3 regions of the Agathobaculum faecis genome follow, and region 2 is predicted to be linked to each of the others. Evidence: riboswitches for the same ligand, from Rfam matches in the RefSeq annotation. Region 2 holds a riboswitch; each other region holds the start of a gene.

Region 1 (3,273 bases), on a different contig from region 2:
GCATGGCCGTGGTGATCGCGTGGGTCGCGGTCACGATGACCGTGGTGTTCCAGATCATCAAGCATACGGTCGGCCTGCGCGTCAGCGAGGCCGAAGAGATCATGGGCCTTGACAAGCCCGAGCACGGCCTGCCCTCCGCCTATGCGGACTTTATGCCGGTGGTTCCGTCCGTGCTGGGTACCAAGGCGGCGCAGGACGACACAGGGGAAGCGGCTGCGGCCGCGGCCGCGCCCGCTCAGGCGGTGCCGGTCACTAAGATTACATCCGAAGCGTCCAGCGGCGGACACAAGCTGAGCAAGGTGGTCATCCTTGCCAAGCAGTCCAAATTCGAGGTGCTGAAAAACGCGATGAACGAGATCGGCATTGCGGGCATGACCGTGACCAATGTGGTCGGTTGCGGCACGCAGAAAGGCGCGCCCGAGTACTACCGCGGCGCGGAGGTGGACGTGACGCTGCTGCCCAAGATCAAGATGGAGATCGTGGTATCCAAGGTGCCGGTCGAGACTGTGATCGAAACGGCCAAAAAGGTGCTGTACACCGGCCACATCGGCGACGGAAAGATATTTGTGTACGATGTGGAAAACGCGGTCAAGGTGCGCACGGGCGCGGAGGGCTACGACGCGCTGCAGTACGACGACTGATCGAGGGGAACAAGCCGGAACAGTGGGACAGGGCGGCTGCTCTGTCTCACTTTCTGCAGAAACCGGAGGCCAGATGAAAATTTATGCTTGCATTTTGTGGGGAAGGGTGTATACTGAAAGAGCAGAAAGCTTTCTGCAGGAAAACCGAATAAACAGATTTCTTCAGGGCAGGGTGCAATTCCCTACCGGCGGTACAGCCCGCGAGCGGACGCCTTTCCGGCGGAAGCATGACTCGGTGGAACTCCGAGGCCGACAGTATAGTCTGGATGAAAGAAGAAAGTGTGAAAGCAAAAGGGGGATGCCCCTTTGTTTGATTCGCTTGTTTACCGTCCTGAAACGTCGCGCGGCGTTTCAGGATTTTTTGTTTGGCGGCGCGCCATATATGTCCCGGAAGTCTGCGGCTTTCGGGACATTTTTTATTGGGAGATGATGCCGTTTGCAAGAGGAGCTTCTGATGCGCAGGGCGCTCGAGCTGGCGCGGCGCGGTGCGGGACGGGTCAGCCCGAATCCGATGGTGGGCTGTGTGATCGCCCGCGGCGGGCGCGTGATCGGCGAGGGATGGCATGAGACGTGCGGCGGGCCGCATGCGGAGCGAAATGCGCTGGCTGCCTGCACGGAGGACCCCGCGGGTGCGACGCTGTATGTCACGCTGGAGCCTTGCTGCCACTGGGGCCGCACGCCGCCCTGCACGGACGCGATTTTGGAGCGGGGTATCGCCCGCGTGGTGGTCGGATGCACGGACCCTAATCCGCTCGTCGACGGGAAAGGGGTGCGCCTGCTGCGCGAGGCGGGCGTGGAGGTCGAGACCGGCGTGCTGGAACAGGAGTGCTGGCGGCTGAATGAAGTGTTTTTCCACTTTATCCAGCACCGGACGCCGTTTGTCGTGTATAAATACGCGATGACGCTGGACGGCAAGACTGCGTCCGCTTCGGGCGACAGCCGTTGGGTGAGCGGGGAGGCCGCACGGTGCAGAGTGCATGAGGTGCGCGGGCAGCTTTCCGCAATCATGGTGGGCGTGGACACGGTGCTGGCGGACGATCCGCTGCTCACCTGCCGCATACCTGGCGGGCGTGATCCGCTGCGCATTGTGTGCGACAGTCGGGCGCGCACACCGCTGGACAGCCGCCTGATCCAAAGCGCGGGCGAGATACCGACCATAATCGCGGCAGTCGGCTGGAATGAGCGGGCTGCCGCGCTCAAAAAGGCGGGCGCGCAGATCCTGCTCTGCGGGGAGCGGGATGGACGGGTCGATCTGCGCGAGCTGATGCGGCAGCTCGGCGCGCGCGGCGTGGACAGTATCCTGCTGGAGGGCGGCACGACGCTGGCGTTCGCCGCGCTGGAAGCCGGCATCGTCCGCAAGGTGCAGGCGTATATCGCGCCCAAGCTGCTCGGCGGTAGCACGGCCAGGACGCCGGCCGGCGGGCAGGGGCTTGCTCGGATGGCAGATGCGTGGCGTCTGACCGGTCTGACCGCCGAGCCGGTTGGAGAGGACTTTTTGTTGGAGGGATACCTGCCATGTTCACAGGACTTGTAGAGGAGGTCGGGCGCGTCGAACGCATCGCGCACGGCGCGCGGGGCGCGCGGCTGATGATTGCGGCCGATGCCGTGCTCGCGGGGACACGGTGCGGCGACAGTATAGCGGTAAACGGCGTATGCCTGACGGCTGCGGAGCTGGATGGGCGGACGTTTACCGCGGACGTGATGGCAGAAACCCTGCGCCGCTCTGACTTGGGGGAGCTGCGCGCGGGCGCGCCGGTCAACCTGGAGCGCGCGATGCCCGCGGACGGGCGGTTAGGCGGACACATCGTGTCCGGACATATCGACGGCACGGGGACGGTCGCGTCGCTCCTCCGCGAGGATAACGCGGTCTGGCTGTCGGTCAAGACGCCCACGGCTCTGCTGCGGTACATTGTGGAAAAGGGCTCGATTGCGATCGACGGCGTCAGCCTGACGGTCGCGCAGGTGGACGGACAGGGCTTTGCCGTGTCCATCATACCGCATACCGGCGCACAGACCACCCTGCTCGGCAAGCGGCAGGGCGAACGGGTGAATCTGGAATGCGATGTGATCGGCAAGTATGTGGAAAAGCTGCTTGCCCCGCATACCGCCCGGCAGACGGACGTCACTATGGAATTTCTCAGCCAACACGGCTTTTAACAGAAAGAGGGAGGCGGAATCATGCAGCAAAACTTTGCAACCATCGAACAGGCGCTTGACGAGCTGCGCGCCGGCCGGCTGATCATGGCGATCGACGATCCGGACCGCGAGAACGAGGGCGACCTGATCTGCGCGGCGGAATTTGCGACCACGGAGAACGTTAACTTTATGGCGACCCATGCCAAAGGGCTGATCTGCACGCCGATGAGCGCGGAAATCGCGGCTCGGCTCGGCTTTGAGCAGATGGTCAAGGTCAATACAGACAATCACCATACCGCGTTTACCGTTTCGGTCGATCATGTGGATACGTCAACCGGCATCTCCGCCGAGGAGCGCGGACTGACCTGCCGCGCGTGTGCGGATACGGCCGCAGGGCCGGCGGACTTCCGGAGGCCGGGCCATGTGTTCCCGCTGACCGCGCGCCGGGGCGGCGTGCTGACCCGCAACGGACACACCGAGGCAACGGTCGACCTGT
Region 2 (3,273 bases):
CCTGATATTCCTGTGCGGAAATTCGATGACCAATCTGGCCGGCGAAATCGATAAGGCGGCCGCGCATACGACAACAGGGGAGATCCGCAAATATAATATCGACGCGGTATGCTCGCCGGTTCTGGACGCGGTTATTTTCGATCTGACGGATGCGATCACGGCGGGTAAATTCGACAGGGCGGTTTCTCTGGTAGGCGAGCTGATTGCGCAAAAAAACAATGAGGTTATGATTTTCACGACCATTACGCGCCACATTCAGCGTCTATACGGCGCTAAGCTGTGTGAGAGCGCAAGGGGAGGGGAGCGGCTGCTGATGGAGCTGATCGGCTCCAAATCGCCGTACTATGCCCGACAGATACAGAATGCCGCGCGCCGCGTTTCACTCGACTGGCTGCGACAGGCGGCGTCTCTTTGCGCGCAGACGGATACCGCGCTGAAAGGGAGCGCTGTCGACCGGCAGAAGCAGATCGAGCTGACCCTGCTTGCGCTTGCATCCGCGCAGAAGGGGGAGCGTGCATGATCCGTATTCGGGAAGCGATCCTTGTAGAGGGACGATATGATATCAATACGCTCAAACAGGTGGTGGATACCGTTGTATTAGAGACCGGCGGCTTCCGTATCTTCCATGACAAGGACCGGCTGAAGCTGCTGCGGCGTATCGCGCAGGCACGCGGGTTGATTGTCCTGACGGATAGCGATGGAGCGGGCTTTGTGATCCGGAATTATCTGAAAGGCGTACTGCCTCGGGATCGCATCAAGCAGGCGTATGTACCGGATGTTTGGGGAAAGGAAAAACGCAAGCGGCACGCTTCCAAAGAGGGCAAACTCGGCGTCGAAGGAATGCGGCCGGATATTCTGTGCGACGCGCTGCGCAGGGCTGGTGCGACCTTTCTGGATGGGGAGGCGCAAAAAGGGAGGGATACCTCCGATAGCCCGATCACGAAAGCGGATTTCTATACATGGGGACTGACCGGTCGGACTGACAGTGCAGCGCGGCGGCAGCGGCTCCTGCAGGAGCTGGCGCTGCCCGCGCATATGACGGCCAACGCACTGCTGGAATTTATCAATGCAGTCGGAACACGGCAGGAAATTGAGGCTATCCTGCAGCATTTTTCTGAAAACCATTGACAAAACCATCCTAATTGACCTATAATAAAAGCGTAAATTAAATCAGTTCTGTTTCAGGGCGGAGTGAAAGTCTCCACCGGCAGTATACAGGGCGTTGTTCCTGATAGTCTGCGAGCCGCAAGGCATGATGGGTGTGAATCCCAACCGACGGTTATAGTCCGGATGAAAGAAACAGGTGTATCTCGGTACGTCTGCAAGCCCTTGGAGATTTCCAAGGGCTTTTTATTTACCCAACCAAACAGAACTCCTTACAAAGGAGACAGAACCATGACAAAAGCAAGCAAGATCACCTATACCGCCGTATTTGCGGCAATCGCTACCGTTCTTATGTATTTTGAATTCCCGATCCCGTTTATGCCGCCGTTTCTCAAAGTGGACCTTTCCGGAGCGGTGGTCCTGATCGGCGCGTTTATTTTTGGAATTGGCCCGGCGATTACCATGATCGGTATCAAGGATCTGATTCATTTAACACAGAGCCAAACGGCCGGTTCGGGAGAATTGGCGGATTTCCTGATGCTTTCCACCCTGGTGATTGTTGCTGTGTTGCTTTATCGCATGCACAAAAGCCGTAAATTTGCGGTTATCGGCTGCGCCGTCGGCGCGGTGGCCATGGCCTGCATGGGGATGCTGACCAACTATTTTCTCATTATTCCGTTTTATGTGAACGGAATGGGGTGGAATCTGGATGCGATATTCCAGATGTGCGCTGCGGTCAATCCTGCGATTGATGGGATGAGTGCATACTTGTTGTTTGGCATATTGCCGTTCAATCTGATTAAGGGGGTAATTTTGACGGTGATTACGATGCTGGCTTACAAAAAGCTTAGCGTATTTATTAAATCCAAACAGATTGACCTGCATCATAAAAGCCAGCAGGTGGGCTGAACCAAAAAGCGCGGAGGGGAGAGGACCTGCCGCGCTTTTTTAATAAATAAAGAAAAAAGGAGTCCCAGTAATGAAAAGAAAACGGATATTGTCCGCTGTCCTGATGTGCGCGGTCGGCGTGGGGATATGCGGCCTATATTGCGGATTGATGCCACGTCGCTATACGGTGTCAACGCCCAAACTCAACGCAGAGGAAAGGCTGCGAATCGTCATGCTTTCCGACCTGCACAGCTATGTTTACGGAAATGACCAGACACCGCTTCTTCGCAGGGTGAAGGAGCTGCAGCCGGATATTATCGCACTATGCGGCGATATTGTTGACGATAAACAACCGCAGGACGGCGCAAAGCTGCTGCTAAAACAGATTACAGAAATCGCGCCATGCTATTATGTATCCGGCAATCATGAATATTGGAGCAGTGAGCCGGAGCAGATATTCCGGATGATAGAGTCCTATGGAATACACGTCTTACATAATGAACGGGAGCGTATAACAGTGGACGGCCGAGAATATGTGATCTGCGGTGTGGATGATCCGGCAGCCTATGGCGACCGCGTGCCAAGCTCATATGGGAATGCAGCGTCCTACCGGAAAGCGCTGCAAAGTTTTGACGACCTGTTCAAGGATGATGCGTTTCATATCCTGCTGGCGCACCGTCCGGAATATATAGAGGAATACGCTGCGCATCCGTTTGATTTAACGCTTTGCGGTCATGCACACGGCGGCCAATGGAGAATCCCGTATATCATGAATGGTCTGATTGCGCCCAATCAAGGCTTTTTTCCGGAATACGCCGGTGGCCAGTATCAAATTGGTGCTATGACGGAAATTGTGGGACGCGGCCTGGTATTGGATTGGAAGCCCCGTGTTTTTAATCCGCCGGAGATTGTCGTCGTTGATATCGCTCCCCAATAGAGAGGGTGCTTTCTAAAAAGAAGATACATACAATTATACAAAAGAAAAGTTTTGTATAATTGAGGGAGGGTGAAAAGAAGCGCATCATGAATAATGCGCTTCCAAATATTCGACTACTGCGGCGACCGCATCCAGGTCATTCTCTCGGACATGGACGTCTGCCGCCTGTAATATCCCATCGTCCGCATTTGCTGGTGCAAAACCCAGATATGCTGCGTGGATCATATCCTCATCATTATAGCTGTCTCCAACGGCGAATATCCGGTCGTGCGGTATTCCGCAGTTTTGTGCGATCGTTTCCAGGGCGGTTCCTTTGTTGACGCCCTGCGCCGTAACCTCCCAAA
Region 3 (3,273 bases), on a different contig from region 2:
TCCACGCTGGCCTTGTCAATGCGCTGCGGCGGGACGTGCAGGACGTATTGGCGTCCCTGTCGGTCCCACAGTACATTGACCAGCGCCTCGACATCCCTGCCGCAGTCCACGCACACGCGCCGGAAAAATGCGATGATCTGCGCGAGCAGAGCCGCCGGGAGGCGGGGCAGGCTCATGCGAAAGCCTGACCGGACGCCCTCCAGCTCCGCAATATGCTGGGACGGCGCGATAAATGTGCCGATCCCGTTGCGGCGCATTTCGTATACCCTGCCGTCCTGTGCGGGGATGTATGCGATAGCCTTATCCGACTGCTCCGCCTGTTCTGTGCTGCAGAACAGCCCCTTGTAGCCTGGGAAGCGCAGCACGCCCTTTTTCTGGGCCGTGACCGTAGGCTTGACGGTACATACCGGATCCCTGTCCTTTTCCTTCAGCTTTTTCAGTGCGTCCTTAAATTTCCTGCCCTTTTCGATTTTGGCCTTTGTCTCGAAGATACTCGCGTCCGCGCTGGATACCCGCTCCGTGATACCGGCGTAGCCCACAGTCCAGGACACATGGCTGCGTGCTTCGAGCTCAGGGCAGTCCGCGGACATTTTGACGCGGAGCTGTTCAAAGGTCATGGCGGGGTCTGTGATATCCTCCCGGATAGAGCCGTACTCGAATACAGGGGCGGCGTTGGCCAGCCGTGCGAGGCGCGCCTCCACACCGTCCTCCGCGACCGCGCCAAACAGGTCTATGACCTGGCCGGCCGCGGGCTGCGGGGTGGGCGCTGCTGCAGGCTGCTGTACTGGTGCAGTGGGGGCTGCCTGCGTTACGGGGCCTGCTGTCTGTTGTACCGCCTGCGGTGCAGGAACGGGGCCTGTCTGCGGCGTTTGCTGCATACTGGGCTGCCCTGCGCGGTTCGGCACAGCCTGGGGTGGCTGCATCTGCGGCTGGGCCTGCTCCACCTGCTGGGGAATGGGCTGCGGCTGCGCTTCCGGAGCTGCGGCCGGCTGGCTTTCAACCGGCACTGGCTGGGGCTGCATCGTCTGCGCTGATGCGGGTATCTGATCCCCAAGGTCTAACGGCGGGAGTGCGGAACCGAAAAGCTCCTCCAGGCTATTTCCGGTCCCAGGATCCATTCCGTTCATGCTGTTGTTCTGTTCGCTCATAGTCTTTTTCCTCCATTCTCGGTTTTGACGCAAAAAAAGACCATACAGTATCCGATAGTGGATTCTGCATGGTCTAAGTCAGGTGATGAATCAAGTACGGAGCTGGTGTGCGGTCCAGACAGGCAGACTGCCTCCTGGGCGGGTTACTCTGACACGAATTACTCTGACCTGATTTCTCCTTTAATATAGCACGGCTTACCTGCTTTGGAAAGATGAAATGTTTTTACCCTTATTTAGGAAAATTTCCATTGACACAGGTGGGGAAGGTGTGCTATCCTAAAGCAAAAGAAATGCTTTCTTCGGAAACGAGGTATTCTCTACTGGCGGTCAAAGCCCGCGAGCCATGCGCTGATTCGGTGAAAGTCCGAAGCCAACAGTTGGTCTGGATGGGAGAAGAAAGAGGTTGCGGCGTGTCACGGGCGGCCTCCCATCCCCTTGTTGTCTGTAACGTGAGCTTGGGATGGCATCCGGCGGCCCTGAGATCAGGGGCGTATCCGGGTGCTTTTTGTTGCCCGTCTGCCCCGCCGTGGAAGAAAGGAGCGGGAGCTATGGAACAACCCCAACGGAAACAGAATCCTATAGAGACCGAACCCATCGGCCGTCTGATCTGTCGGTACTCGATCCCCACAGCCCTGACCCTGATGGTCAACTACTTGTATAACATTGTGGATCAGATCTTTGTCGGCCAGGGGGTGGGGGTTATGGGGATGGCCGCCACCAACGTGGCCTTTCCCCTGACCATTGTCACCATTGCCCTGGCACTGATGATCGGGGACGGCTGCGCGGCGAATATGAGCCTCTGCCTGGGCCGCCGGCAGCAAGAGGAGGCGGACCGGACCGCCAGCCATACCGTGACCCTGCTGGTGGCCGCGGGGGTTTTCCTAGCGGTGGGGGGAAGCCTGTTTGCCCGGCAGATTGTCCTGTTGTTCGGGGCCACGGAGACGGCCTTTCAGGCGTCTCTGGATTATACCCGGATCATCGTCTGGGGGCTGCCCTTCCTGCTCTTCAGCTCTGCTCTCACGGCCATCATCCGGGCGGACGGCAACCCCAAATACACCATGAAGTGCATGATTTTAGGGGCGGTGATCAACACGGTGCTGGACCCTGTTTTCATTTTCGGTCTGCACATGGGGGTGGTGGGGGCCGCCATTGCCACCGTCATTGGACAGGTGGCGGCCGGCGGTCTGTGCCTAGCCTATCTGCGGCGGCTTCAGTCGGTGCGGATTCGCCGGGCCTGGCTGCGTCCCACGGCGGCCCTCACGGGTCGGATTTTTAAGCTGGGCATCCCCAGTTTCCTCACGCAGATTATGACCGCTGCCGTCCAAGTGACCATGAACAACCTGATGACCCGGTATGGGGCCCAGACGGCCTATGGCGGGGATGTGGCGCTTTCGGTTTATGGCATGGTGATGAAGGTGTACCAGATTGCCCACGCCATGTTCGTGGGAGTGTCCTCAGCCACCCAGCCCATCAACGGCTACAATTTCGGCGCCAAACGGTATGACAGGGTGCGGGCCACCTACCGTATGGCGGCCACCATTGCGCTGGTGGTGTCTGTGGGCTGGTTTGCGGTCTATCAGCTCTTCCCCCGGGCCATTGGCACATTGTTTGTCTCAGGGGACCCAGTGTACCTAGATGCCTGCCAGCACATCTTCCGAGTTTACATGCTGGCCTTTTTCCTCTATGGGATTCACATGGCTACCGCCTCCTTTTTCCAGGGGATTGGGAAGCCCGTGCAGGCGCTGGCCATTCCCTTAATCCGGCAGGCTGTGGTGCTGATTCCCCTGGCACTGCTGCTGTCCCAGACCTTTGGCTTCAATGGGGCGCTTCTGGCAGCCCCCGTTGCCGACGTGGTTTCCTTTCTCCTCTCCCTGGTGTTGGTACTGCGGGAGTTCCGGCGTTGGAAAAAACAGGGTTGGCTCTCGTAAGCCGGTGGAGACGGAACCAAGCAACACACCGCGTCCCCCCTTCAGAGATGGTCCTGCTTTCAGAACATGTGAATACGAAAAGAGATGGTGGTATCCAGCTGGGTCAGCTCAGCTAGGCGGACGGCACCCCGCCGAGGAGTCCTTCCAAAGTACGGGAGTACGAGGTATTTGAAACAGGATCAGGATGGCTTGCGCTT

Evidence for each region. A riboswitch is a leader RNA that binds a small molecule or an ion and turns the genes downstream of it on or off. The one in region 2 is predicted to bind FMN.
Region 1: linked by a shared signal. The riboswitch ahead of ribD (bifunctional diaminohydroxyphosphoribosylaminopyrimidine deaminase/5-amino-6-(5-phosphoribosylamino)uracil reductase RibD) and the one ahead of H8S45_RS01310 (ECF transporter S component) in region 2 are both predicted to bind FMN.
Region 3: linked by a shared signal. The riboswitch ahead of H8S45_RS13995 (MATE family efflux transporter) and the one ahead of H8S45_RS01310 (ECF transporter S component) in region 2 are both predicted to bind FMN.

The regions. Positions count from the first base shown of each region.
Region 1 covers NZ_JACOPL010000003.1:93,999-97,271, reverse strand. Annotated here, with positions in the region: gene H8S45_RS03960 (ammonium transporter) at 1-641, shown strand, start outside; FMN riboswitch at 796-923, shown strand; gene ribD (bifunctional diaminohydroxyphosphoribosylaminopyrimidine deaminase/5-amino-6-(5-phosphoribosylamino)uracil reductase RibD) at 1,078-2,175, shown strand; gene H8S45_RS03950 (riboflavin synthase) at 2,157-2,798, shown strand; gene H8S45_RS03945 (bifunctional 3,4-dihydroxy-2-butanone-4-phosphate synthase/GTP cyclohydrolase II) at 2,820-3,273, shown strand, end outside.
Region 2 covers NZ_JACOPL010000001.1:266,407-269,679, reverse strand. Annotated here, with positions in the region: gene holA (DNA polymerase III subunit delta) at 1-520, shown strand, start outside; gene H8S45_RS01315 (toprim domain-containing protein) at 517-1,128, shown strand; FMN riboswitch at 1,174-1,306, shown strand; gene H8S45_RS01310 (ECF transporter S component) at 1,396-2,013, shown strand; gene H8S45_RS01305 (metallophosphoesterase) at 2,084-2,929, shown strand; gene H8S45_RS01300 (HAD family hydrolase) at 3,014-3,273, opposite strand, start outside.
Region 3 covers NZ_JACOPL010000019.1:18,162-21,434, reverse strand. Annotated here, with positions in the region: gene H8S45_RS14000 (Mov34/MPN/PAD-1 family protein) at 1-1,148, opposite strand, end outside; FMN riboswitch at 1,440-1,550, shown strand; gene H8S45_RS13995 (MATE family efflux transporter) at 1,697-3,076, shown strand.